2 regions of the Paenibacillus sp. DP01 genome follow, and region 1 is predicted to be linked to the other one. Evidence: riboswitches for the same ligand, from Rfam matches in the RefSeq annotation. Region 1 holds a riboswitch; the other holds the start of a gene.
What was found. Region 1 has a riboswitch for S-adenosylmethionine ahead of ACH59B_RS20380 (methionine ABC transporter ATP-binding protein). Riboswitches for the same ligand answer to the same signal wherever they lie in the genome.
Positions count from the first base shown of each region.

Region 2: another riboswitch for S-adenosylmethionine. It lies ahead of metA (homoserine O-succinyltransferase); the one in region 1 lies ahead of ACH59B_RS20380 (methionine ABC transporter ATP-binding protein).

Region 1 is NZ_CP173059.1:4,625,704-4,637,755, forward strand. Features, by position in the region: gene ACH59B_RS20370 (MetQ/NlpA family ABC transporter substrate-binding protein) at 1-324, opposite strand, end outside; gene ACH59B_RS20375 (methionine ABC transporter permease) at 399-1,067, opposite strand; gene ACH59B_RS20380 (methionine ABC transporter ATP-binding protein) at 1,064-2,086, opposite strand; SAM riboswitch class I at 2,223-2,361, opposite strand; gene ACH59B_RS20385 (Cthe_2314 family HEPN domain-containing protein) at 2,492-3,211, opposite strand; gene ACH59B_RS20390 (UbiD family decarboxylase) at 3,267-5,033, opposite strand; gene ACH59B_RS20395 (heme A synthase) at 5,163-6,095, opposite strand; gene ACH59B_RS20400 (thioredoxin family protein) at 6,311-6,655, opposite strand; gene ACH59B_RS20405 (DUF2515 family protein) at 6,891-8,180, shown strand; gene ACH59B_RS20410 (polysaccharide biosynthesis protein) at 8,198-9,832, opposite strand; gene ACH59B_RS20415 (DUF456 domain-containing protein) at 9,966-10,445, opposite strand; gene ACH59B_RS20420 (Cof-type HAD-IIB family hydrolase) at 10,495-11,244, opposite strand; gene ACH59B_RS20425 (peptidoglycan D,D-transpeptidase FtsI family protein) at 11,326-12,052, opposite strand, start outside.
Region 2 is NZ_CP173059.1:1,778,126-1,790,177, forward strand. Features, by position in the region: gene ACH59B_RS07890 (cob(I)yrinic acid a,c-diamide adenosyltransferase) at 1-539, shown strand, start outside; gene ACH59B_RS07895 (RluA family pseudouridine synthase) at 561-1,517, shown strand; gene ACH59B_RS07900 (arsenate reductase family protein) at 1,560-1,925, shown strand; gene ACH59B_RS07905 (5'-3' exonuclease H3TH domain-containing protein) at 1,998-2,894, shown strand; gene ACH59B_RS07910 (ROK family protein) at 3,112-3,990, shown strand; gene ACH59B_RS07915 (HRDC domain-containing protein) at 4,156-5,163, shown strand; gene corA (magnesium/cobalt transporter CorA) at 5,283-6,218, opposite strand; SAM riboswitch class I at 6,768-6,894, shown strand; gene metA (homoserine O-succinyltransferase) at 7,012-7,929, shown strand; gene ACH59B_RS07930 (PLP-dependent transferase) at 8,054-9,238, shown strand; gene ACH59B_RS07935 (aminotransferase class I/II-fold pyridoxal phosphate-dependent enzyme) at 9,235-10,413, shown strand; gene mqnC (cyclic dehypoxanthinyl futalosine synthase) at 10,755-11,888, shown strand; gene ACH59B_RS07945 (YitT family protein) at 12,035-12,052, opposite strand, start outside.

The sequences.
Region 1 (12,052 bases):
TTTATTCATCACATTCAGGTAAGGTACATGTTGATAAAAGTTAGCATCCAGTTGCTTGTCAAACAATTGCACGTTCGGCTGTACATAGTCGTTAAACTGAACGACTTGAAGACGAACCCCTTCTTTTTCCAACTGAGGCTTGATTGCTTCCAAAATTTCCGCATGAGGCACAGGAGAAGCTCCAACTTTCAGTTCGACTTCACGGGGTGACCCGCCTGTATTTTCGGCCGCATTGTTTGTATCCGATGTTGTGCTCTTTGTACCGCAAGCAGCCAGTACCGCAATTAATGTCAAGCTCAATACAGCCAATACCCATTTCTTCATGTTGTTACCCCTCCAATAATTTGTAATATTCAGGATCAGACGTCCTGATCAATAAGGATATCTATATGTTTTCCCTATTTTCGAGTATAATGCCGCACGAGGCGATCTCCTGCCATTTGCAGCAGTTGTACCAATACGACCATTAGCACGACCGCAACAATCATTACAGCCGTTTCGTAACGATAATAGCCGTAGTTGATAGCCAGCGTACCCAGTCCACCGCCTCCGATCATACCGGACATTGCCGTGTAGGATACGAGTGTAACGACGGTAATGGTTAATGCGGCGAGCAGGCCCGGCAGTGCCTCACGTAACAGCACACGCCGGATAATTTGTCCTGTCGAAGCCCCCATCGCTTGTGCAGCTTCAATGACACCCTTGTCCACTTCACGTAGTGACGTTTCGACAAGACGTGCGAAGAAAGGAGCAGCCCCGATAACCAATGGCGGAATGGTTCCCAGCACCCCGGTCGAGGTACCTACCAACGATCGTGTAAAAGGAATAAGTGCGACGATCAAGATGATAAATGGTACGGAACGCAAAATGTTAACGACGAAAGATAATACAACGTATATCACCTTCATCAGAGTCAACGAGGAACGGCTTGCCAGAAACAACAATATACCGAGCGGCAAACCAATAACGAGGGTGAACAATGCAGATGCCCCGAGCATCTGAAGGGTTTCCAGAGTAGAATTCCCTAGCTCTTCCCAACTCACTTGCGAAAAATCAAGTTCGCTCATTGTCCGATCACCTCCACATCGAGTCCTTGCCCTGACACTTCGCGCAGCGTATGTTCTATATCTGAATGGTTTCCTTCAAAACGAACGATCAGCTGTCCATACGGTACGTTTTTAATCGTAGAGATGGTGCCCTGTAAGATTGCAAAATCAACACCTGTACTTCGAGCCGTACGCGATAGAATTGCATCATAAGTTTTACTGCCCAAGAAGGAGATACGTACCACCTGTGCCGATTCGCCGCTACCTGCTGCTGCAATCGCTGCTTGTAATTCCTCAGGATGTTCTGCCTCCCGCTGGATAAAATCCTTAGTCACCTGATGCTGTGGCTTCAAAAACACTTCCGCCACCGGACCTTGCTCCACGATATCGCCCTCATGAATGACGCCAACTCGATCACATATACTTTGAATGACATGCATCTCATGAGTAATCAATACGATAGTCAAATTAAAGCGCTGGTTAATATCCAACAGCAATTTCAGGATAGACCCTGTCGTCTGCGGATCAAGCGCAGACGTCGCTTCGTCACACAGCAGCACATGCGGATCACTAGCCAGTGCCCGTGCAATCCCTACCCGCTGCTTCTGTCCACCTGAGAGCTGTGACGGATATTTTCCACTGTGTTCTTTCAGTCCCACCAATTCCAGCAGCTCGCGAACTTTCTTGTCTAGCTCCTGCTTTGGGGTATTTACCAGCCGCAATGGAAATGCAATGTTGTCATACACTGTCGCCGAAGACAACAAATTAAAATGTTGAAAAATCATTCCGATTTTTCGGCGTTGCTTCTGTAACTGGGCTTGACTCACAGTCACAAGGTTAACCCCATCTACCCATACTTCGCCTGAAGTAGGGCGTTCCAATAAATTAATACAGCGGATCAACGTACTTTTGCCCGCCCCGGAATGACCAATCACCCCGAATATTTCTCCACGCTTTATAGAAAGGTTCAACCCGGACAACGCATTAACGCGTCGGTTACCTTTACCATAATGCTTGGTTAATTGCTTAAGCTCTATCAACGTGCTGCGACCTCCTTCACTTCTTTCTTACCCTGTTAACCAGTTGTCATCTCTCGGGATTGTATAAAATCACTATTTATTTATACAAAAAAGAGCCCCTTTCACAGAATGAAAAGGGCCCCACCTTGCGAACCTTTTCTCATCTGCCAAAATCGCTATAACTCTAGCGGTTTTGTAGGAATTAGCACCATATGTTCCCTCCCGGTGCATTACACCGGGAAAGAACGGGTTGCCGGGCTTCATCGGGCCAGTCCCTCCACCTCTCTGGATAAGAAAAATATGTTAAACTCCAGCTTTAGCTGTCCGTTAAGTTTATATAAAAAAAATAATTCAAGCATTTTTCTGAAACTAGGTTTCAGTATAGATAGTTTACATTGCTTTGTCAAAGGATATTTTCTGTCATAATTATGGGCGCACTGCCCGGTTCTCCCATTGTTTCGCAGTATAAGAAAATGCGTTTGATAGCGACTGGCATACCATTTCCAAGCCCTGCTGCAAATCTTCCAGATGGTGATCAAGGTCCTCCAGTTGGATTTTGCCATATAAAGCACGGTGACGTTGCCAGAGATCATCCTGCATTTCCGTGTTCATATAGTGTATTTCCGTATTTCGACGCTTACGCAGGCGATTGATGGCATCGTTGTATGTGTCCTTGATATCATTTAAATTATCAGTCAATACAGGATGCATTTTGAGATACTTGAGCTGTCTCAACACGGTAAAATACGAATAATGCGCCTTATACTGCCCTGTTTTTAAATCATACAAATCATTCATCCAATTACCAAGCTTATCCAAAATAGAGAATACCCGCACAAACCCATCCTTATAAAAGAAAACATACAAAGCATAATCGGATTTTTCATCCTTGCTCATATCTTCAGCGTATCCGGCTTTCACTTTCATACGGAAAAAGGCGGCAGCATGATGGCTCTGCTCCAGTTCATCCAAAGACGACATCAGACCACGTGTTAAAATATCCGCCTTCCGAAAGTCATGGGTAGGATCACCACTGGCCTGAATTTGCCGTTCCAGCAAATGTAACATGTCTGACATGCTATTCATGGCATCCAGCAGGACGCCATGATTTTCACGTGGGGGCTCGCCCAACAGCTTGCGTATCATGCTTCACGCCTCCTTCATATCTGTAAAATCCGGCTGTTAGATGCTTGAATAGGCGTCAAGCGAAATAACTCGTCCACCGTTGATCTACAAGCTTAACTATATCCTCACGCGGTAGCACCTCATCAGGGTAGCCTGGCTTCATACGTGCATCCACTATAATCGGCAGCTTATAGTTCAGGTGATGCAAACGTACTTCGCTGTCGGCGTACATATCTGTAGCCGGGTTAAAGCGTGTGAATACCGTCCACAGGAACGAGGCTTGGGAGCGAACAACTTCTTTGGCATCGTCCACGATAAAGACAAGCGGCCACTCTTGCTCACCCGCAGCTAATCGCTCCAATACACGCGCAGCGAGTTCAGGCTCCTGCTCAAAGGACGAGCCGGATATAACGAGGCAACCTCCGCAATAGGGTTCGATTTCACGAATTCCCGGCAGATCGCCGCCTTCATAAACGCGAGGCAATTCACGCACAGGCTCGCCTACCCCCATCAGAATCGCCTTGCTGCCGTGATTCAGCTTGCGGCCCGTGTAATCGAGTGTATCGTGAGACGTATGGTTAAAAATAAACAAATCTCTGGCTGGATTAAATCGCTCCAAAATGGTTTCTAGCAACAGGTTAAAGTCGGATAAATCGATCACCCGATCCGTCAGCATCAGGAATTTGGTCAACGACAATTGACCTTGACCCAGAATGGTAAAGCCGGATACCAGCGCTTCACGGGAGTAGCTTTCACGTACGACTGCCGCTGCCAGCGCATGTACACCTGTTTCTGCATATGCCCATAACGACTTGACAGAAGGCATCACAAGCGGATAGGCGGGCGACAACAGACGTTGCAAAAATTCGCCGAGATAGTAGTCTTCCTGCCGTGGCTTACCTACAATGGTTGCCGGATAAATGGCATCTTTGCGGTGATGCATATGTTTGACATGAAACACAGGGAAATCATGTTGTAATGAGTAATAGCCAAAATGATCGCCAAACGGCCCTTCCGGGCGACGTTCATGAGGCGGCACATAGCCGCTGATCGCAAACTCGGCTTCTGCCGGAATGCGATGGCCTCCAAGCGGGTCTTCTGTCATGGGCAGCTTGCCCCCCATAATCAGAGAAGCCAGCAACAGCTCTGGCAAGTTTTCCGGGGCAGGAGCAATGGCAGACGCAATCAGAGCAGGCGGGCCACCGATGATGATCGTCGTAGGCAACGGCTCATTACGCAGCTCTGCCTCATGATAATGGAAGCCGCCGCCTTTATGGATTTGCCAATGAATCCCTGTCGTCTGATCATCATAAATCTGGATGCGATACATCCCCAAATTATGGTCCTTGGAATGGCCTGGCTTTTCGGTATACACGAGCGGAAGCGTAATGAACGGTCCTCCATCCTCGTGCCAACTGGTTACTCTAGGCAGCGGAGCCAGCGGAGCATCCGTACGGCGAACGCCCAATACAGGAGCTTCGTTATGAGATACTGTTTTTAGTCCTACTTTTAGCATGTCCTTAATCAGGCCACGTTCATTCCACAACGCTTTGGGTGTAGGTGGAAGCAGCGTCTTGGTCGCACCTACAATTGCATCCATCAGTTGCTCTGGACGAGGGCCAAAAGCCATGTCCACACGGCGATTCGTGCCGAACAAATTACTGGCTACAGGAAACGGGGTTCCTTTGACATTGGTAAACAGCAGTGCCGGGCCCTCTTCCTCAATGACTCTTCGGTGGATCTCAGCCAACTCCAAATAAGGATCGACAGGTGCTTCTATAATTTTAAGATCATTTTCTTTTCGCAGCGCTTCAATAAATTGGCGCAAATTCTGGTAGATCAACTGGATGATTCCTCCTAAGCAAATCAAGCCCTCGAGAAACTCGTGGGCCTGGTTTGTTTCTTATGATGTTATTATACGTGTTTCAACACCTCTTGGGCAAAATACGTTTTATAATGATCTACGAAACGCTTAGGTACGCTGTGCTTGGGTCGGAACAAGCTTGCGGTCCGGTGACAATTGCCATACACGATAGCTCAGATAAGCCAAAACGGAGAACAACGATGCAATCACCAGCATATGTCCCAGCACGATAAACATGTAAATTTCAGGTCTGTTGACGTACAGCAAGATAATGCCAATCACTACTTGAAGAATGATCAATACGACCGATACGACACCTAGGGTACGAATATCCCGGTGATTCGGGTGATAACGGTACGAGTAGTGACCCACAGCCAAAATAATGACGAACAGCAGTCCGGCTGAAATCTGATGAAGCAGCAGTGGAGATATGAAGCCCCCAATATTTACAACCTTCTGGATGACCGAATGACTAAGCAACGCTCCTGAATAAACAGCAATATAGGTATAGATCGTTGATAGCCATATAAAGTTACGATAGCCCCGACTGACACGCCCAGGAATCAGACGTGGAGTGTAGCGTGAATCCGCATGCTCCTGCCAGGCTCCCAGCGTCATCATAGTCGCACTGGCAAAAGCGATAAGCGCAAAGCCAAAATGCAGTCCCATGACTGCAGCCGATTGGGAGAAGATGACAGCCAACGCCCCCATCGCACCTTGTATGATAACAAACAATAACGTGAGCAACGAGAATAGCTGTAAATCCTTCCGATGCTTCATAAACAGCAAAAAGCCGACAAACGAGGCAATAGAAAGAATTCCAGCCATGGCACTGACGGAGCGATGAGAGAACTCAATAAGGGATGCGATGGTATGTGCCGGAACCAGCTTACCATTACAAAGCGGGAATTCTCGTCCACAGCCGAGACCCGAATCCGTTCGCGTCACGACACCTCCACCGAAGGTAGCCAAAAACATGACAATGCATGTTACGAGTGCCAGCCATTTTAGTATTCTGATTTTGTTATTCAATGAATTCACCCGTATCCTTCCAAATATAATATTTATTCACTTTAGATGTTGTGAAATGATCACTTAAAGTAATTATAACTGATATATCGTTCCTTGACATACGAGCTTTGTTGACAAAATGTGAACGTGTCCGTAAGAAAGCCGCCTCCTTCGGAAGGAAGCGGCTTTCTGTATATCGTGATGATTAGGTTTCCCTTCGGAGCCCTCATACATACCTTTATCATTTATTTTGCCAAGTTAGCATGGACTTCTACAGCCCGGTCCAAAAACTGCTCGATTTCCTCGCGGGATTTACGCAGCCTGTTCACCAGACGTACCAGTTCTCGCCCTTCACTGTAAGCGATAAAGCTGGGAATCCCTAGAACATTTTGCTCTTGACTGACACTTTCGGCCTGCTCTACATCAATCTCAATTAATGTAAGCTTGTCTGCATATTGTTGTTCCACATCAGGCATGAACGGATCAATAAAATGACAATCCCCGCACCAGTCCGCCTTAAACACAGCTACCGTTACACCTGAAGTGGATATTGCCTTATTAAAGTCTTCATGAGAGACGATTTTTTGCATACATAATTCCTCCTTGAACTTCTTTTATGCAGGAAATCCTGTAGTTTCTATTGTAACGCCAAGTGAAGCTTTTGCACACACCCCTATTATGCTCACATGCCGATTGGAAGCCCTCTCATTGAGGCATACTAAAGATATACTTAAGAATCCACATAAGCGACGACATTCTAACAGCATACCCAACATACTTAGTGGAATACGGGGATGCCTGCACTTGAAAGGAGGTTATTTAAACATGTCTCTCACCGAATGGCTCCATGTGGCATCTCGACAGCTTCAGGGAGGGCTCAAGCTACTGAGCTCCGTTCCGCGTGTTGCGGAGGAGGCATGGGAGGGCAAACGTGCGGCCTGGACCGAATCCCGTAAATTACGCTATCCCTTACGTGAACTGCCGTGGGATTATCATTCGGCACAAGCCGCCATGAATGAAGCTGAAGCATTAATGCTGGTGAACGGACCCGCTACGCGTCCCTCTTCTCTTAATATGCCCTTATGCGAAACAGACTGTGAGCTGCTGGAGCGGATCAAGAACGATACAGCACAGGAGAATCGCAGCAACATCACGCGCACTGCCGCTTACCTTGAATGCTATCGTGGCTACCCGGAATTACACTGGGCATTACTGGCCCATCTGGTTTCTCGTAATGGCGGCTATAATATGACTGATCTGAAAGGAGAGCTCATTGGCGACCTGTTCGGCGAACAGGAAAAGGAGTGGCTGTATCGACTACTTGAGCGCTGTAACGCCCTTATTTTTCAGGACGCTTATCCACAGTTGCAGCTTTACATGCACAGCCGTCATTTGGGACGAAGTTGCTTCCATTTGTTGCCCTATTTTCACGTTTCGCCATTCATGAAGCCCTTTTGGGAACGTTTCTGGGCTTGGCGGGATAGTTCTCTTTTGACGGTGGCGCTCATTATTAATGAACAAAACTATATTGAAGGACGTGTCGTGAAAGATCCGTATTTTCAAAAATTTGTGACACACAAGCCGGGCTTTTATTTGCATGACTGGCTTCAGCTCAATCAAGTTATATTTCCGCTTGGACTAAACGGAGGCCTTGCCGGACTTGTCATGGAGCGTTTCGGCCATCTGGACGAGCGGATCGGCTTTGGCAAAAGTCTCTACGCTATGTTATTTGGCCATCAGCAGGTACTGGATCAGGCATCCGCATTTGCTGCCAGCGTGCCGCATACCGGTTCTCGCAGCGACTATTGGCCGGGACTGTTCACTCCGAATGAACAAAAAGCGCTGCGCTCTCCAGAAGAGAGTGCAACGCTTTTAGCACATGAATGGCTCCCGCCAAGTCAACGTCTGTACAGCCCGGAACTGAACGCCGTTTGGTCAGATACAGCCTATGATCCGATTCCCCGTTATGACTGGTTTCAGGACGGTTCTACACTTGGGCATATCAGTGAACCAAGACGGCCTCTGTTATTTGCTATGCGCCATGAGCATCGCCACGGCATTCAAAAAACAGCAATGGCCCATGATGCTCATAACAGCTTTAGGTCCTTTCATTGAACAGAGGAAGGATTCTTTTAGCTTCGTTGTCCAGTGGACTCACGCTGTAGGCGCATTAACGGACGCAATACCTTCTGCAACATACGCGGATAGTTGCCCAGCTCGTCCCTGCGCAATACGCGCAATACAACCAGCAATACCAAGTAGCATACCAGTACAACCGCTCCGGCAATACAGCACGCGATCAAGAAAGCTACACGCGCAGGCATCAGGTGTACCAGCAAAATGCAGGCTTCATTTACTCCGTACCCGATAGCTCCCGAGACTACGACAGCGGTTAGGAAGCCTGCCCAGCGACGGCCCATGATTGAGAAAGTAACAATACCTTTCAGCACACGCAAATTCAGCAACGTAATGACGAGAAAACATAATCCGGTTGCGGCAATAATTCCGTAAATTCCAAGCCAACCAGCCAGCAGCCAGCTCGCTGCCAACTTCACGACGATACCAACCATCACATTGACCATTGAAATACGCGGCTTGCCCATACCGATCAATATCGAATTAGAAGTCATCATCGTAATCTGGAAGATCGTTCCGAGTGTCAAAACAGCGATAATTCCGCTGCCTCCAAGCGAGCTGAACAACAGACCATTAATAGAATATGCAGTTACACATAAAGCCAGCACAATCGGCATTCCGGTCAGAATAGAGATACGCAAGGCAAGCGTCATCTGATTTTGTAAATGCTGTTCATCCTTACGGGCAAAAGCCGCCGAAATGATCGGAATGAGCGATTGACTGAGTGCAATGGCCAAAATTGGAGGAATACCTGCCACACTCTGTGCCCTAGAGCCTAGATAACCCAACTGAGTAGTCGCCTGATCCAATCCCACTTGTCCAGACAGCAGTCTAACTACAATCGACGTATCAATAAAATTAACCGCCGGAACCGTCAGAGACGACAATACGATGGGAATAGAGAGCTTAAAAATATCTTTGTAAATCCGCATCATCGGTAACGCGGAGCTTTCCTCTTGGAATTGCTCTTGACGATCTTGGCGATCCTGACGACGCAGTTTCACCGTGTAATACAACATGACCGCCAGAGCGCCGAGGCTTCCCATGACACCCCCAAAGGAGGCACCCGCCGCAACCTCACGATCTCCATAGCCAAGCTTCAAAATAATAAAGGCGAGCAGAATTGCGGTTGCTACCCGTGCGACCTGCTCCACAATTTGTGAAATACCGCCTGCGGTCATATTACCACGTCCTTGGAAGTATCCACGCATCATGGCAATAGCAGGAAACAACAGCAAAGCGGGTGCCAAAGCCTGAATAGCCAAAGCAGACTGCGGAACCCCTGCTACATGCTCGGCAAAATAAGGCGCTCCAAAATACAGCAGCGCCGTAATGATAATACCCGCCACGGCCGCGAATATCAAAGCCGCACGATACACACGTCGCGCTTCCGCAGGCCGATCCAGTGCGTAGCGTTCCGAAACCATTTTACTCAGTGTGCTAGGAATACCGGCCGTAGCAACCGTGAGCAGCATCAAATAAGCGTTGTTCGCAATGGTAAACGAGGCGTTCCCCACGGAGCCGAGCAAATGCTCCAATGGAACGCGCTGTACCAGACCAAGCACTCTGGCCACCAAAGCGGCAGCGGCTAAAATAAGCGTACCTTTAAGGAATGTTTCTTTATTGGACAAAATGCGTTCCCTTCTTTCTTGCTGTTCACATGCATGCAAAAGCTCCGCGAAAAACAGTCATGGCCTGAGCCATCACCGGTGCGGAGCCGCATGTCGATTCTGTCTCTGTAAATCATAATAAACGAATCTCAGGTTAAAACACCCAAATTAAGAATACAATAATCATGGCAAGCTGCAAAATTACTTTCATCACGGTGCTAGTAAATAGGCCCAAGACGGAGCCAAAGCCCACTTTTATAGCTCGATCCAGCGGGGCTTTACCAATCAGCTCACCCAGCACAGCACCGATAAATGGTCCCAAAATCAAACCGAATGCTGGAATAACAAAGGGGCCAATAATGATTCCCACAGTACTAAGGATCGCTGACAGACGCGAGCCGCCAAATCGCTTAACTCCCCACGCATTCACAGCATAATCCGCAACAAAAAGGGCAACGACGATAAGTGTTTGTATAATCCAAAACAATGCATTGTATTGAGCAAACGAGAAAAACCAGCCGTATACAAAAAATGCAAAATAAATGGCGAGCGCCCCCGGCAATACGGGATACACCGCTCCCGCCATGCCCACAATGAACAGTACAATGACAACAATCCAACCTACAACGTCCATGGGCCTCCTCCTTCTCGTCTATTCATCTTGCTTGTGCACCATCATTTTATTACACAAGCACATAATCTCGAATCACTTCTACAATGCCGTCCTCATTATTCGAAGCCACAACCACATTAGCGGCTTCTTTTACCGTATCCTGAGCATTTCCCATCGCTACACCCAGTCCAGCCGCTTGAATCACAGCCAGGTCATTCAAACTATCACCTACGGCAACCACCTGCTCCATGGTAATGCCGAGCAGGTCGCACACTTCAGCGATGCCACTGGCTTTGGATATACCAGCCGGATTAATTTCCAGATTCGTCATCGAAGAATTGGAAATTTCAAGTCCCCCCATATCCTGAAGCTTGAGCAAAATTTGATGGCGAATTTCGTCATTTTCCGTATTATAACCGAATTTGAGCCATTCCTGTGTGTCCAATGTGTCCGGCCAACGATCTCTGTTGTATAACTCCTCGGTTGAGTAAGCCCAGAACCAGGAGCCTGTTTCTACGGCAATCTGGTGCATCTTGCGAACAAGCTCCTTATCAAGTAAATAGCGGCGCCACAATTCGTGAGGTGATTTCCATACTTCACTGCCGTTTACAGTTACCATTGGCGTCTCCAGGCCGAGTTGCTGACCGTAAGGTAAAGCATGCATCGCTGCACGTCCAGTAGACAAGCATACATGAATCCCTTCCTGAATCGCCTTATTAATCCAATTAATCGTTTCCAGGCTTATTTCATGATTATCGTTCAGTAAAGTTCCATCCATGTCGAGCGCAAGCAGTTTGTATTTATATTGGTTTTCTCCCATGGTCTCTCTTCCTCCTGTTGTCCCTTATGTCCAACGACATTTTACCATGAAAAAGAGAAGCCCACAAAAGTATTCAAGTCCTTAATTCGCTGCCAGAGGCTTTTTGGGAATACCATCAAGCCCGTATACTTCGTCATACGCATCAAATATTTTACGCGCAACGGGTCCCGCGCTCGTCGCACCAAAGCCCCCCTCCGGGATGATCACGGCTACAGCCAGCTTCGGATTTTGACGCGGAGCAAAAGCGATAAATACCCCATTATCTTTAACCGTACGTCCCACCACCTGCTGAGAAGTCCCCGTTTTGCGGGCATAGTCATAGGGAAATCCGTTAAAGGCTTTAACATCGGTAGCCATGCCGCGAATCACAGTATTCCAGTACGTATCTGAAAAAGCGACCTCATTCAGCACCTTCGGCTTAAACTCACGTACGAGATTCCCCTGGTCATCCACAATTTTACTGACTAGATGAGGCTGCATTCGCTTGCCCTTGGTTGCCAGTACAGTCGTATACTGGGCCAGCTGCATCGCTGTATATTTCCCCTGCTGACCAAAGGATGCCTGTACCAAACGTGTCAGTGCACTTTCATGCTTACTGGTGTATTCCAGTCTGCCTGCCCACTCACCGGGCAGATCGACTTCCGTCGGTACACCCAGTCCAAATTGCTTCATATACTTGTCCCATACATCAATTCCCTGATGCATTCCTGCATTACTTCCGTATTTGGCATACAGCGGCTTGCCGATCATATCGACCATGAACGTATTTGACGAGACCTCAATAGCCCTACTAGGTGTTAGTGAACCA
Region 2 (12,052 bases), 2.8 Mb from region 1:
ATGAAGGACAAACTTCTGTGATCGGCGGTCGAGTGTCTAAAGATGACGACCGTGTGGAGGCGTACGGTACCATTGACGAGCTGAACAGCTTTGTAGGACAAGCGATCAGCTTTGCCGAAGGGGAAAAGTTTGCGGACATTCGGACTCAATTGGAAGAAATACAGCAGGAGCTGTTCGATTGTGGCTCGGATTTGGCGTTTGTTAAAATCAGTGAAAGTAAATATAAGGTCAAAGACGAGCTGGCAGAGCGGCTGGAAGGCTGGATTGATGCATGCCAGGAGGAAAATCCGAAGGTGGAACGCTTTATTATCCCGGGAGGCAGTACATTATCTTCGACGCTTCATGTTTGCCGCACGGTTTGCCGACGTGCGGAACGCCGTGCTGTTACACTAGGTAAGCACACAGATATCAATCCTGCGGTACGTCGGTATTTGAACCGCCTATCCGATTATTTCTTTGTTGTGGCTCGCACTGCGAATGTACGTCAGGGTGTACCTGATGTCGAATATGTTCGCAGCAAAAAAGTGTTCCGCAAATAAGGAGGCAATCAGGAATTTGTGATGAGCTTGTACTATGAACCTATCGTATATATGATCCCTCCTGAGGAGGAGGGCATGCTGCTGAAGACCATTCTACAAAAACGTATGAACATTTCTCGCAAGCTCATATCCAAACTCAAGCTGACCGAACAGGGGATCATGCTGAACGGGATACGTGTGTATATCAGCGTAAAGGTGAAGTCCGGGGATCGAGTAGAGATCCGCATGGAGCGCGAGCGTTCCGATGATATTTTACCGGAACCCATTCCTTTTGAGATTTTGTTTGAGGATGAACATCTGTTAGTAGTGAACAAGGCGGCGGGGATGATCGTCCATCCGACTCACGGTCATTACACAGGAACGCTGGCGAACGGGGTTGTGCATTATTGGCAGACCAAGGGAGAGCTGTTTCGGTTTCGGCCTGTTCATCGTCTTGATCAGGAGACGACCGGCGTGCTAGTTGTAGCTAAAAATCCGTATGTACACCAGCATATTTCCGAACAGATGATTGCGGGAACGGTGGACAAGCGCTATACAGCTTTGGTGCATGGGCGCCCTGAGCAGCAGGAAGGCAGGGTGGACGGACCGATTGACCGCAACCCGGATAATCCGCATTTGCGTATGGTGACTCCAGATGGTTATCCTGCCCTTACGCTATATAAGCTGGAGGAAGTATGGAGCGAAGGAAGCCGCATCAGTCTAAAATTGGAATCCGGACGTACGCACCAAATTCGGGTTCACATGACATATATCGGATGCCCGTTGATCGGAGACAAAATGTACCGGATTACACCCGATGACGCTGTGCAACGTGAGCGATATGATCAGCTTGATGCCAAGATGCCTCGACAAGCCCTGCATGCTTCAGAATTATCCTTGGTGCATCCTGTGACCGGGGAGCGAATGATGTTTTGTGCTCCTCTACCGGATGATATGATCGGAATGCAAGAGCTGTTAAGGGCTCAATATCCAGAATAAATATTCAACAAAGATTGAAACCAAATGGAGGTTAATCTAGCGATGAGCCAACTGAAAGTATACCAGTATTCTAAATGCAGCACCTGTCGTAATGCAGTGAAATGGCTGCAAAACAAGGGGCATGAGACGGAACTGATTCCTATTTTTGAACAACCGCCCGGCCCGGAGGAATTGGAAGACTTGATTAAAAAAAGCGGGTTGGAACTGAAAAAGTTTTTCAATACGAGCGGTGAAGTATACAAAGAGTTAAAGCTGAAAGATAAGCTTGGAAACATGAGCCGTGAAGAGCAAATTTCGCTTTTGTCCTCGAATGGAAGATTAATTAAACGCCCGATTGTAACTGACGGGAATAAAGTAACCGTAGGATTCAAAGAGGAAACATTTGAGGGGACATGGGGAGCTCAGTAAAGCCCAATTTACCCCCACATTATGTTATACTGTGAGGGTTAAATATTATGATGAATGGGAGCAATACAATCTGTGACACAACGCAATGAACAATCCGTAATGCTGGTTGACGGCATGGCCCTGCTTTTTCGTGCTTATTATGCAACCGCTGCAAACGGTTATATCCGTCGTACAAAAGCTGGAGTACCAACGAACGCCATATATGGTTTTATTCGATATTTTTGGGATGCAGTTCAAACCTTTAATCCTACACATGTCATTTGCTGCTGGGATATGGGTGGAACGACATTCCGTGGGGAACATTTTGCTGCGTATAAGGGCAACCGTGCCGACGCGCCAGATGATTTGATTCCTCAATTTACTTTGATCCGTGAAGTGACGGACAGCCTCGGCATTCCCAACATTGGGGCGGAAGGCTTTGAAGCGGATGATTGTATCGGTACGCTCGCACGTCATTATTCGCAAAATGAGGACATGGATGTCATGATTCTCTCGGGAGATCATGATTTACTTCAATTGGTAGATGAGCGGACACGGGTCATTATTATGAAAAAAGGGCATGGAAATTATATGGTATATACCCCGGAGACCCTGCTGTCAGAAAAAGGGCTTAAGCCGCGCCAAGTGGTCGACCTCAAAGGCTTGATGGGTGATGCAAGTGACAATTACCCGGGAGTACGCGGAATCGGTGAGAAAACTGCCCTCAAGCTGGTGCAGGAGTACGACTCCATTGAAGGCATTCTGGAAAATCTGGATCAATTGACTCCATCGGTTCGTAAAAAGATCGAGAGTGATTTGGATATGCTGCATCTTTCACGCAAACTTGCTAAGATTCACTGTGATGTGCCTGTTGCGTGTGCTTTAGACAGCTGTCTGTTGACGCTGGATCACGTGCAAATTGTCGATAAGTTTGAGCAGCTTGAAATGAAGAGCTTGTGTACGTTGATGGGTGTCGCAACCGGATCATAATGAAGCTGTTAGGCTTGTGCTGTGCATTTCAGGTGGACTAAGTTATATAGGGATACTGGCGCTTGGTGCGTTAGTGTCCTTATTTGTATACAACTAACTCAGCTTAGGTATATAACCATGTGAAGGATTTTATACAATTGTGATAAGGGGATTGACCTTAGGCTCGTTTCAGGTGAATATAATGGAGAGAGATCATGGAGAGGGGATTACAGCAGCTATGACAGTATTGGGAGCAATTGAGGCAGGCGGTACCAAATTTGTATGTGGAATTGGAAATGAACGAGGAGAAGTATTGGAAAGAGCAAGCTTTCCAACAACGACTCCAGCAGAAACCATGGAGAATGTCATTGCATTTTTTGAAGGCAAGGGGATTGAAGCGCTGGGTGTAGGCTCATTCGGACCGATTGATCCTATCGAAGGCAGTGATACATATGGTTATATTACAACAACGCCAAAGCCGCATTGGGGAAATTATAATCTGATTGGCAAACTGAAGGAGCATTTCGATGTACCTATGGGGTTTGACACGGATGTGAATGGAGCAGCACTGGGTGAGTCCATTTGGGGTGCGGCTAAAGGATTGGACAACTGTCTGTATATTACAATAGGTACAGGCATCGGAGCGGGTGCTTTGGTTGGCGGAAAGCTGGTACATGGATTATCCCACCCGGAAATGGGACATATTTTGGTACGTCGTCATCCAGAAGATCACTATGAGGGCACATGTCCATATCATGGAGATTGTCTGGAAGGACTGGCAGCGGGGCCAGCACTCGAAAAAAGATGGAAGGTTAAAGGGCATGAGCTTTCTGTGGATCACCCGGCCTGGGAAATGGAGGCGCATTATCTGGCCCAGGCTTTAATGAGCTATGTATTAATCCTGTCACCGCAAAAAATTATTATGGGCGGCGGAGTAATGAAGCAGGATCAATTGTTCCCGCTCATTCGTACCAAGCTTCAACAACTTTTAAATGGGTACGTACAGCATCCGAGTCTGACTACAGAAATTGAGCAATATATCGTATCTCCGGGCTTGGGTGACAATGCTGGATTGTGCGGTGCTCTGGCTTTGGCCAAGGAAAAGCTGAATTCTTAGAATTTATGGTTGACGGTACTCCAAGGTCCGGTTATCATATAGGCAACAGCATAGTACGGATCAAAAAGGGAAGCACCTTTCTTGCGAATACGCAGGATAGGTGCTTTTTTTTGCGTTGTGTATTGTGCGAGTCAGTCATTTTAACCTTATGAGGGAGGAAGAACCATGGAGATTGTATTTTTAAACCGCTTGTCCAAACAGAATGAAGAAGGCTGCGAGGACTTTGCGCAGGTATGGATCGGACAACATGAAGGGGGATGGAGTGCAGGCTGGAGCACACATCATGTCCCAGATGAAAGTATAGACGACCTTTGGTATGAAGGCAGTTTGTGGCAGGAATTACTGCATGTATACCGTCATGAGCTGGCACTCAAGATGGCTGAGGGCTATAGGCCTCTAATTCATGGCGTTTTTCATGAGCAAGAAGGATCATCAGGACGTGGACAAACGCTACAAAAGCTGTATTGCTATAGTGATTTGTTTCCGCGTGATGAGGTGTATGAACAATTAACAATGTGGAGACGGCAAAAGGCAGCAACTGAGCGAAAAGCACCTTATTTTATCGCTACGAATCGATTACTTCGACTCATCAGCGTCTATCTTCCTCATACCGAAGAAGAATTGTTAGAACTACCTGGTATGGGCCTGGGTAAGGTGTCGCAATATGGGACGGAGCTATTGGCTATAACGAAACAAAATGATCGGACCACGCCCTTTCCGCTGAACTGGGTAACAGAGACACTTGAAGAAGAAGTTTTTTTGTCATGGCTGTACAAGCAAAAAGAAAACCAGTACAGACAGGAACTGAATAAGTTTAGCCTGACTAGAGCGATTATCGAAGGCATTTCGGACGGTCTTTCACTGGAGCATATCGGAATGAAGACAGGCTTGCACCGTCGAGAAATGATTGAAGCTGTGGAGCATTTGGATAGGGATGGAATGGATATGGAGAAGCTGATCCGCAAGGAATTGGCACATGTGTCAGAGGAGGAGCAGGCAGCCATCTGGTCTGCTTATGCAGAGTTGGGAGATACGCTGCTCAAGCCCATTATGCTAAAAGTGTATGGAGAAGAAAAAGCGACGGAAGCAGGGCTGGATCAAATTTATGAGCGACTGCGACTGATTCGTATACGGTTCCGCCATCAGGAGGTACCTGACCGACATGTTGGATAATATAGAGACGATTGAAAGTGTCCTAAAGTACAAATAAGGTGCAACATAAAAAAGCAGCAGCGAGTTCCTCATAGGACTCGGCTGCTGCTTTTGATGACCAAGCTTGAAAACCAAATAATTCAAACCCAATCCTTCTTGCGGAAAATACAGAACATACTGACACCTAGTGCCACCATAATCCCAATGACGACAAAATAACCATAACGTGTATGAAGCTCAGGCATATTATCAAAGTTCATCCCATATATTCCGGTAATGACCGTCAACGGCATAAATACGGTTGTAATGGCGGTAAACACACGCATGATTTCATTAGCACGGTTGGCGATACTTGACTGATAAGCTTCTCTAAGGTTCCCCATCAAGTCGCGATAAGTTTCGAAAGTCTCCGAAATTTTCACAGCATTTTCATAAATGTCGCTAAAATATTTTTGTAGTTGATCGTCGATAAGCCGCAAATCCCGTTTGTTCAGGGTATTGATGACTTCCTTTTGCGGGCCGAGCACTTTTTTTAGCCATAGAATCTCACTGCGCAATCCGATGATTTCGTTCAAGTGCGACTTTTTCGTATGCATTAGAATGTCTTCTTCCAGCTTTTCAATACGAACTTCAATCCGGTCACCAACCAGAAAATAGTTATCAACGATCAAATCGACCAACAGATACATAAAACGGTCAGGCTGGCTAACTTCCTGCTCCCACAGCATAGGCTTGAGAGTACGAAGCTCATTGATTTTCTGCTTGGTCACCGTAATGATAAAATGGCGGCCGAGAAAAATGTTCAAAGCACGCAAAAATATTTCTTCATCATCAAAACGAATACTATTTACAACGATAAAATAATGGCTTTCATAAATTTCAATCTTTGGACGCTGTTCTTCTTCACTCAAACAGTCTTCTACTGCAAGATCATGCATAGAAAATAAGGGCTGAAGCACTGTCAGATCCTCGACATCGGCATCAATCCAATAAAAGCCTTCTGCCGGTGCAGTGAGCGCCATTTCAATTTCTTCGACAGGGGTAAAAACCCCGTTGTTAACCAAACGGATTTTCATATATGTCACTCCTTATGCTCCGTCGTAACGGAAATACGTTTACCTTAAGCATAAGGAATGGACTCAGTTAGCCAGTTAGCCGGTGCGGGTAAGCGTGCATACCATCAAAAGCAGAAGGCTTTTGGAGCATGCGGAGCCTGGCGTCCCGTCTTTCGGCAAGCTGAAGTCATTCCTATGCTGTTGTTCAGGGATCGCCGCCTATTCGGACTCGGGTCGCCTTCCATTCCGGATTCACCTCACATATGTTCTTTTTTAGGTTGCCACAGTATCGAAGAAAACACTCTAATCTACACTGTTGCACCGTATTTTTGCCTATTAGCACTTGTATAGTATAACGCTCGGCCTACGGCCTTTCAAGGGCAAAATCATGGGCTAAATCAACAGCAGTCATATGAGCTTCTGCGAAAGGGGGGATATGATTTAACCTATGGAAAAGGTAGACAAAATGTGAATGCAGGGCACAAATTTACAAGTCCATCTTGACGAAGCCCAGCCGATGCATTAAAGTGAACAACAAGAACTTTGTGAACCCAAAATGAATATAGCGAAATCTTATCAAGAGCAGGTGGAGGGACTAGCCCGATGATACCCGGCAACCGGCGATTTTTATCGCACGGTGCTAATTCTTGCAGGACTCGCGCTTTGTACAAAGAAGCGTAGCCCTGACAGATGAGAGAGGCGCATATGGATACAAATATGACCTTTCTCTAACCGAGAAAGGTCTTTTTATTATATGCCCGGCATCTCTACCAGACGATTTTCGCACAACTTACCGATCAAGGAGTGAGTTTACATGCCGATTAAAATTCCAGATACACTGCCTGCTAAGGAAGTACTGGAGGGCGAAAATATTTTCGTAATGGACGAAAGCCTGGCTTATCATCAGGATATTCGTCCGTTGCGCATCGCCATTTTGAATTTGATGCCTACGAAGGAAACAACGGAAACCCAACTGTTGCGTCTGGTCGGCAATACGCCGTTACAAGTGGATGTCACGTTGGTGCATATGAAGTCACATGTATCTAAAAATACATCGCAAGAATATTTGAACATGTTTTATAAAACGTTTGATGAGATCAAGAACAGTCGTTTTGACGGCATGATTATTACAGGAGCCCCCGTAGAACAACTTGAGTTTGAGGATGTGACCTACTGGCAGGAGATCCGGCAAATCTTTGAGTGGACGAAAACAAATGTTACTTCGACCATGCATATCTGTTGGGCCTCACAGGCAGGCTTATACCATCATTTCAATGTTCCGAAATACGGGCTCGATACCAAATGCTTTGGGGTATTCCCACACACCGTTATTAAACCTAAAGTGAAACTGCTACGCGGCTTTGATGAACTGTTTTATGCTCCCCACTCTCGGCATACCGAGGTTCGGCGGGAAGATATTGACCATATTGCCGAATTAGAAGTTTTATCCGAATCCGAGGAAGCTGGAGTGTACCTGGTAGCCACGCTTGATGGTAAACAAATTTTTGTAACAGGGCATTCTGAATATGACCCACTTTCGCTGAAATGGGAATACGATCGCGATATAGCCAAAGGACTGGATATTGACGTCCCCAAAAATTATTATCCTAATGATGATCCTGGACGCATACCGCCCTCGATCTGGCGGGCTCATGCCAATTTATTATTTTCAAATTGGCTTAACTATTATGTATACCAAGAAACACCTTATGATATCGGACCTCAGATTTAAAAATGGGCTTGTAGTTTACCCTTATACAGTACCACCTTGCAGTAGCGCAGCAGTATAGTCTTGGACATCCATTTTTGCAGCATATGTTATAGCACCTACTATGGAAGTGAACAGGAGGATTCATATGAGTGATAAGCAGTGGAGAATCGAAAGCAGATTGGCACAAATCGGTTCAGTAGAGGAGCCAGTAACCGGGGCTGTTAATTACCCGATTTACCAATCTACGGCGTTCCGCCATCCCCGTCTGGGTCAAAGCACAGGGTTTGATTACATTCGGACGATTAATCCCACGCGAAAGGTACTGGAAGAGGCTGCTGCTGCACTTGAATCTGGTGATGCAGGCTTTGCTTGCAGCTCAGGTATGGCAGCGCTGCAAACGGTATTTGCTTTGTTTGGACAGGGAGACCACCTCATTGTATCGCTGGATCTTTATGGCGGGACCTATCGTTTGCTAGAGCGTATTTTATCCAAATTTGGTGTGACCGCAACTTATGTGGATACAAACGATCTCGAAGCACTCCAACAGTCATGTCGACCGAATACCAAAGCCGTATTCATAGAAACGCCTACCAATCCGTTAATGATGATTACTGATATTCAAGCGGTGGCTACATGGGCATCACAACATGAGTTGCTTACTATTGTAGATAATACGCTGCTAACACCATATTTCCAGCGGCCATTGGAACTTGGTGCGGATATTGTGGTACATAGCGCAACCAAATATTTGGGCGGACACAACGATGTGCTGGCAGGGTTGATTGTAAGCAAAGGAAAAGAGCTGTCAGCTGAAATTTCCTTCCTGCACAATTCCATAGGGGCCGTGCTTTCCCCAAGCGACTGCTATCAGTTGATGAAGGGGATGAAAACGTTAGCGCTACGTATGGATCGACATGAGCATAATGCTACGGTGTTGTCTAATTATTTACTGACGCATCCAGCAGTGGCGGAAGTATTTTACCCGGCGCTTGAGGGCCATCCAGGTCGTGAGATACAAAATAAACAATCCAGCGGAAACACGGGTATTTTCTCTTTCAAAGTAAAGGATGCTCGCTATGTGGAGCCTTTGCTTCGTCATATTAAGCTTATTGCGTTTGCCGAAAGTCTAGGCGGTGTGGAATCGCTAATGACCTATCCTGCTGTGCAGACACATGCGGACATACCGGCAGAAATTCGGGATGCAGTCGGGGTAGATGACAGGTTGCTTCGTTTCTCCGTAGGTATCGAGCATACAGATGACCTGATTGAAGATTTGCGTTCGGCACTGGAAGCGGCACGTCAAGAAGTAGAAGGAGGGGAGCAGCAATGATAGAGGATGCGAGGAAGATCGGAGAGGATCTGGACAAAGGGCGGAAATTCGCAACCAAGCTGCTGCATTTTGGCTCTGAAATTGACAGTGTTACAGGGGCATCGAGTGTCCCGATCTATCAAGCTTCGACCTTTCACCATCATGATATTTTTAATCCCCCACAGCATGATTATAGCCGTTCAGGTAATCCGACACGACAAGCATTGGAAGATTATATCGCCTTATTAGAAGGTGGAGCTTGTGGTTTTGCCTTTGCATCAGGTATGGCTGCTATCTCCACTACATTTATGCTCTTATCCGCTGGTGATCATGTCATTGTTTCGGAGGACGTATATGGAGGAACATATCGACTGCTGACCTCCATCTTGAAACGGATGAATATCGAAACGACCTTCGTTGACATGACGGATCTCAACCTTGTGAAAGAGGCGTTGCAGGAAAATACAAGGGCTGTGTATATGGAAACCCCATCTAATCCGACCCTCAAAATTACCAATGTAGCTGGAATAACCTCTTGGGCTAGGGATAATGGACTTTTGACGTTGTTGGATAATACTTTTATGACACCTTATTATCAACGTCCGATTGAGCAGGGAGTCGATATTGTATTGCACAGTGCGACCAAGTTTTTGGGTGGACACAGCGACGTACTGGCAGGGCTTGCGGTAGCTCGTACCGAGTCGTTGGGGAGACAAATCAAGCAGCTTCAGAATGGATTAGGTACTGTGCTGGCACCGCAAGAGTCTTGGCTGCTCATGCGTGGTATGAAGACACTGGAGGCGCGTATGGCTCACAGCGAAAAAAGTGCAGCTAAGCTTGCCAATTGGCTAAACGAGCGCAATGACATTGAAGCGGTATACTATCCGGGCCTGAAAAATCATCCAGGGCGTGTGATTCATGAGAGTCAATCGAGCGGTTATGGTGCAGTGATATCGTTTGATGTGGGTTCGGGTGAACGTGCCAAAGAGGTTCTCAGTCGCGTACGGATTCCCATTGTGGCGGTGAGTCTGGGAGCTGTGGAAAGTATTTTGTCGTACCCAGCAATGATGTCACATGCGGCTATGCCGCAAAGTGTACGGTTGGAGCGCGGGATTACAGACGGACTACTTCGTTTCTCCGTAGGTCTGGAGGACATTGATGACCTGATCCGTGATCTGGATGAGGCGCTGAGCTAGAACGTTAGCACGTCCATAGCATCTCAACGTTATACGAAGGAAGCAAATAGGTACAGCCCTAAGCAGCAGGTTTCCGGTATTCAGGAGACTTGCTGTTTTCTATATGAAAGACATGATAGACAGTGTGAAAAAAGGCACTTTTCAGTCTAAGTATGGTTCCTTACCAAAAGATATGTTAGTATTATCATTAGGTTTTACTATGCTAAATAGCACAGACAACATACAAGGCTAGTCATGAACATACATTACGGCAGGGTTCGAACGCAGGTTTGTGAAAGCATTCTCGTTCATAAGTCCTGTCTTTCATTTCGTCGCCCTGTGACAGCGAAGGAGGATACACCATGAGTGTAATCGACCATATTTTAGATAAAGCCCTACGCGGCGAACGCCTGAATTTAGAGGATACCGTTGCTTTGTTCGAATCAGACGAGGTTGAAAAAATAGGTCATGCGGCGAATAAAGTCATGAATCGCATGCATCCCGATCCCATAAAAACCTTCGTCATCGGACGAAATATTAACTATACGAACGTGTGTGACGTATACTGCCGCTTTTGCGCATTTTACCGCAGACCGGGTTCCGATGAAGGTTATGTTTTGCCGGATGAGGTGATTTTCCAAAAAATTAAGGAAACGCAGGATGTAGGTGGCACCGAAATCCTAATGCAAGGCGGTGTAAATCCAAACCTACCGTTCAGCTATTATACCGATTTGCTGAAAGCTATTAAGGAACGTTTTCCAGATATTACAATGCACTCCTTCTCACCAGCTGAAATTCACAAAATGAAGGAAAAATCCGGCCTATCCATGGAGGAAACGATCCGAGCCATTCATGAAGCTGGATTGGATTCGCTGCCGGGTGGAGGCGGAGAAATTTTGGATGACCGTACACGCCGCAAAATTAGCCGTCTCAAAGGCTCCTGGCGTGATTGGATGGATGTCATGCAAACAGCTCACAAGGTTGGGATGAACACAACGGCTACCATGGTAATCGGATTTGGCGAGCTGATGGAGGAGCGTGCGCTGCATTTGCTGCGTGTCCGTGATGCTCAGGACGAATGCATTGAAAACAAATATAATTCTGAAGGATTTCTGGCCTTTATTCCTTGGACCTTCCAACCAGACAACACGAATTTGAAGAAAGAACGCCAGACGCCAGAGGAATATTTGAAGACTGTAGCGATCAGTCGTCTTGTTTTGGATAACATCAAGCATATCCAGTCTTCATGGGTAACGATGGGACCGGAAATCGGTAAAAAATCACTGTACTACGGTTGTGATGATTTTGGCAGCACCATGATTGAGGAAAATGTAGTTTCCGCTGCAGGCGCAACGTATAAGGTTAACATCGAATCCATTTTACAGTTGATCCGTGAGACGGGTCACATTCCGGCACAGCGCAATACCCGTTATGATATTATTCGTACTTTTGACAGTGCCAGCAGTATTGAGCATGACTTTATTATGCAAAATTAATATCAGCTAATATCGTACATTATAAAACGCTTATCTTTCACTATCCTATGTACAAGGATAGTGAAGATAAGCGTTTTTGTGCGGAAGAGTGAATACTACAATATCTTTAATCTTTTTTCTATTATGGTTAATATATTTGGGCTTTGCTACGTTTCCCATCGCTT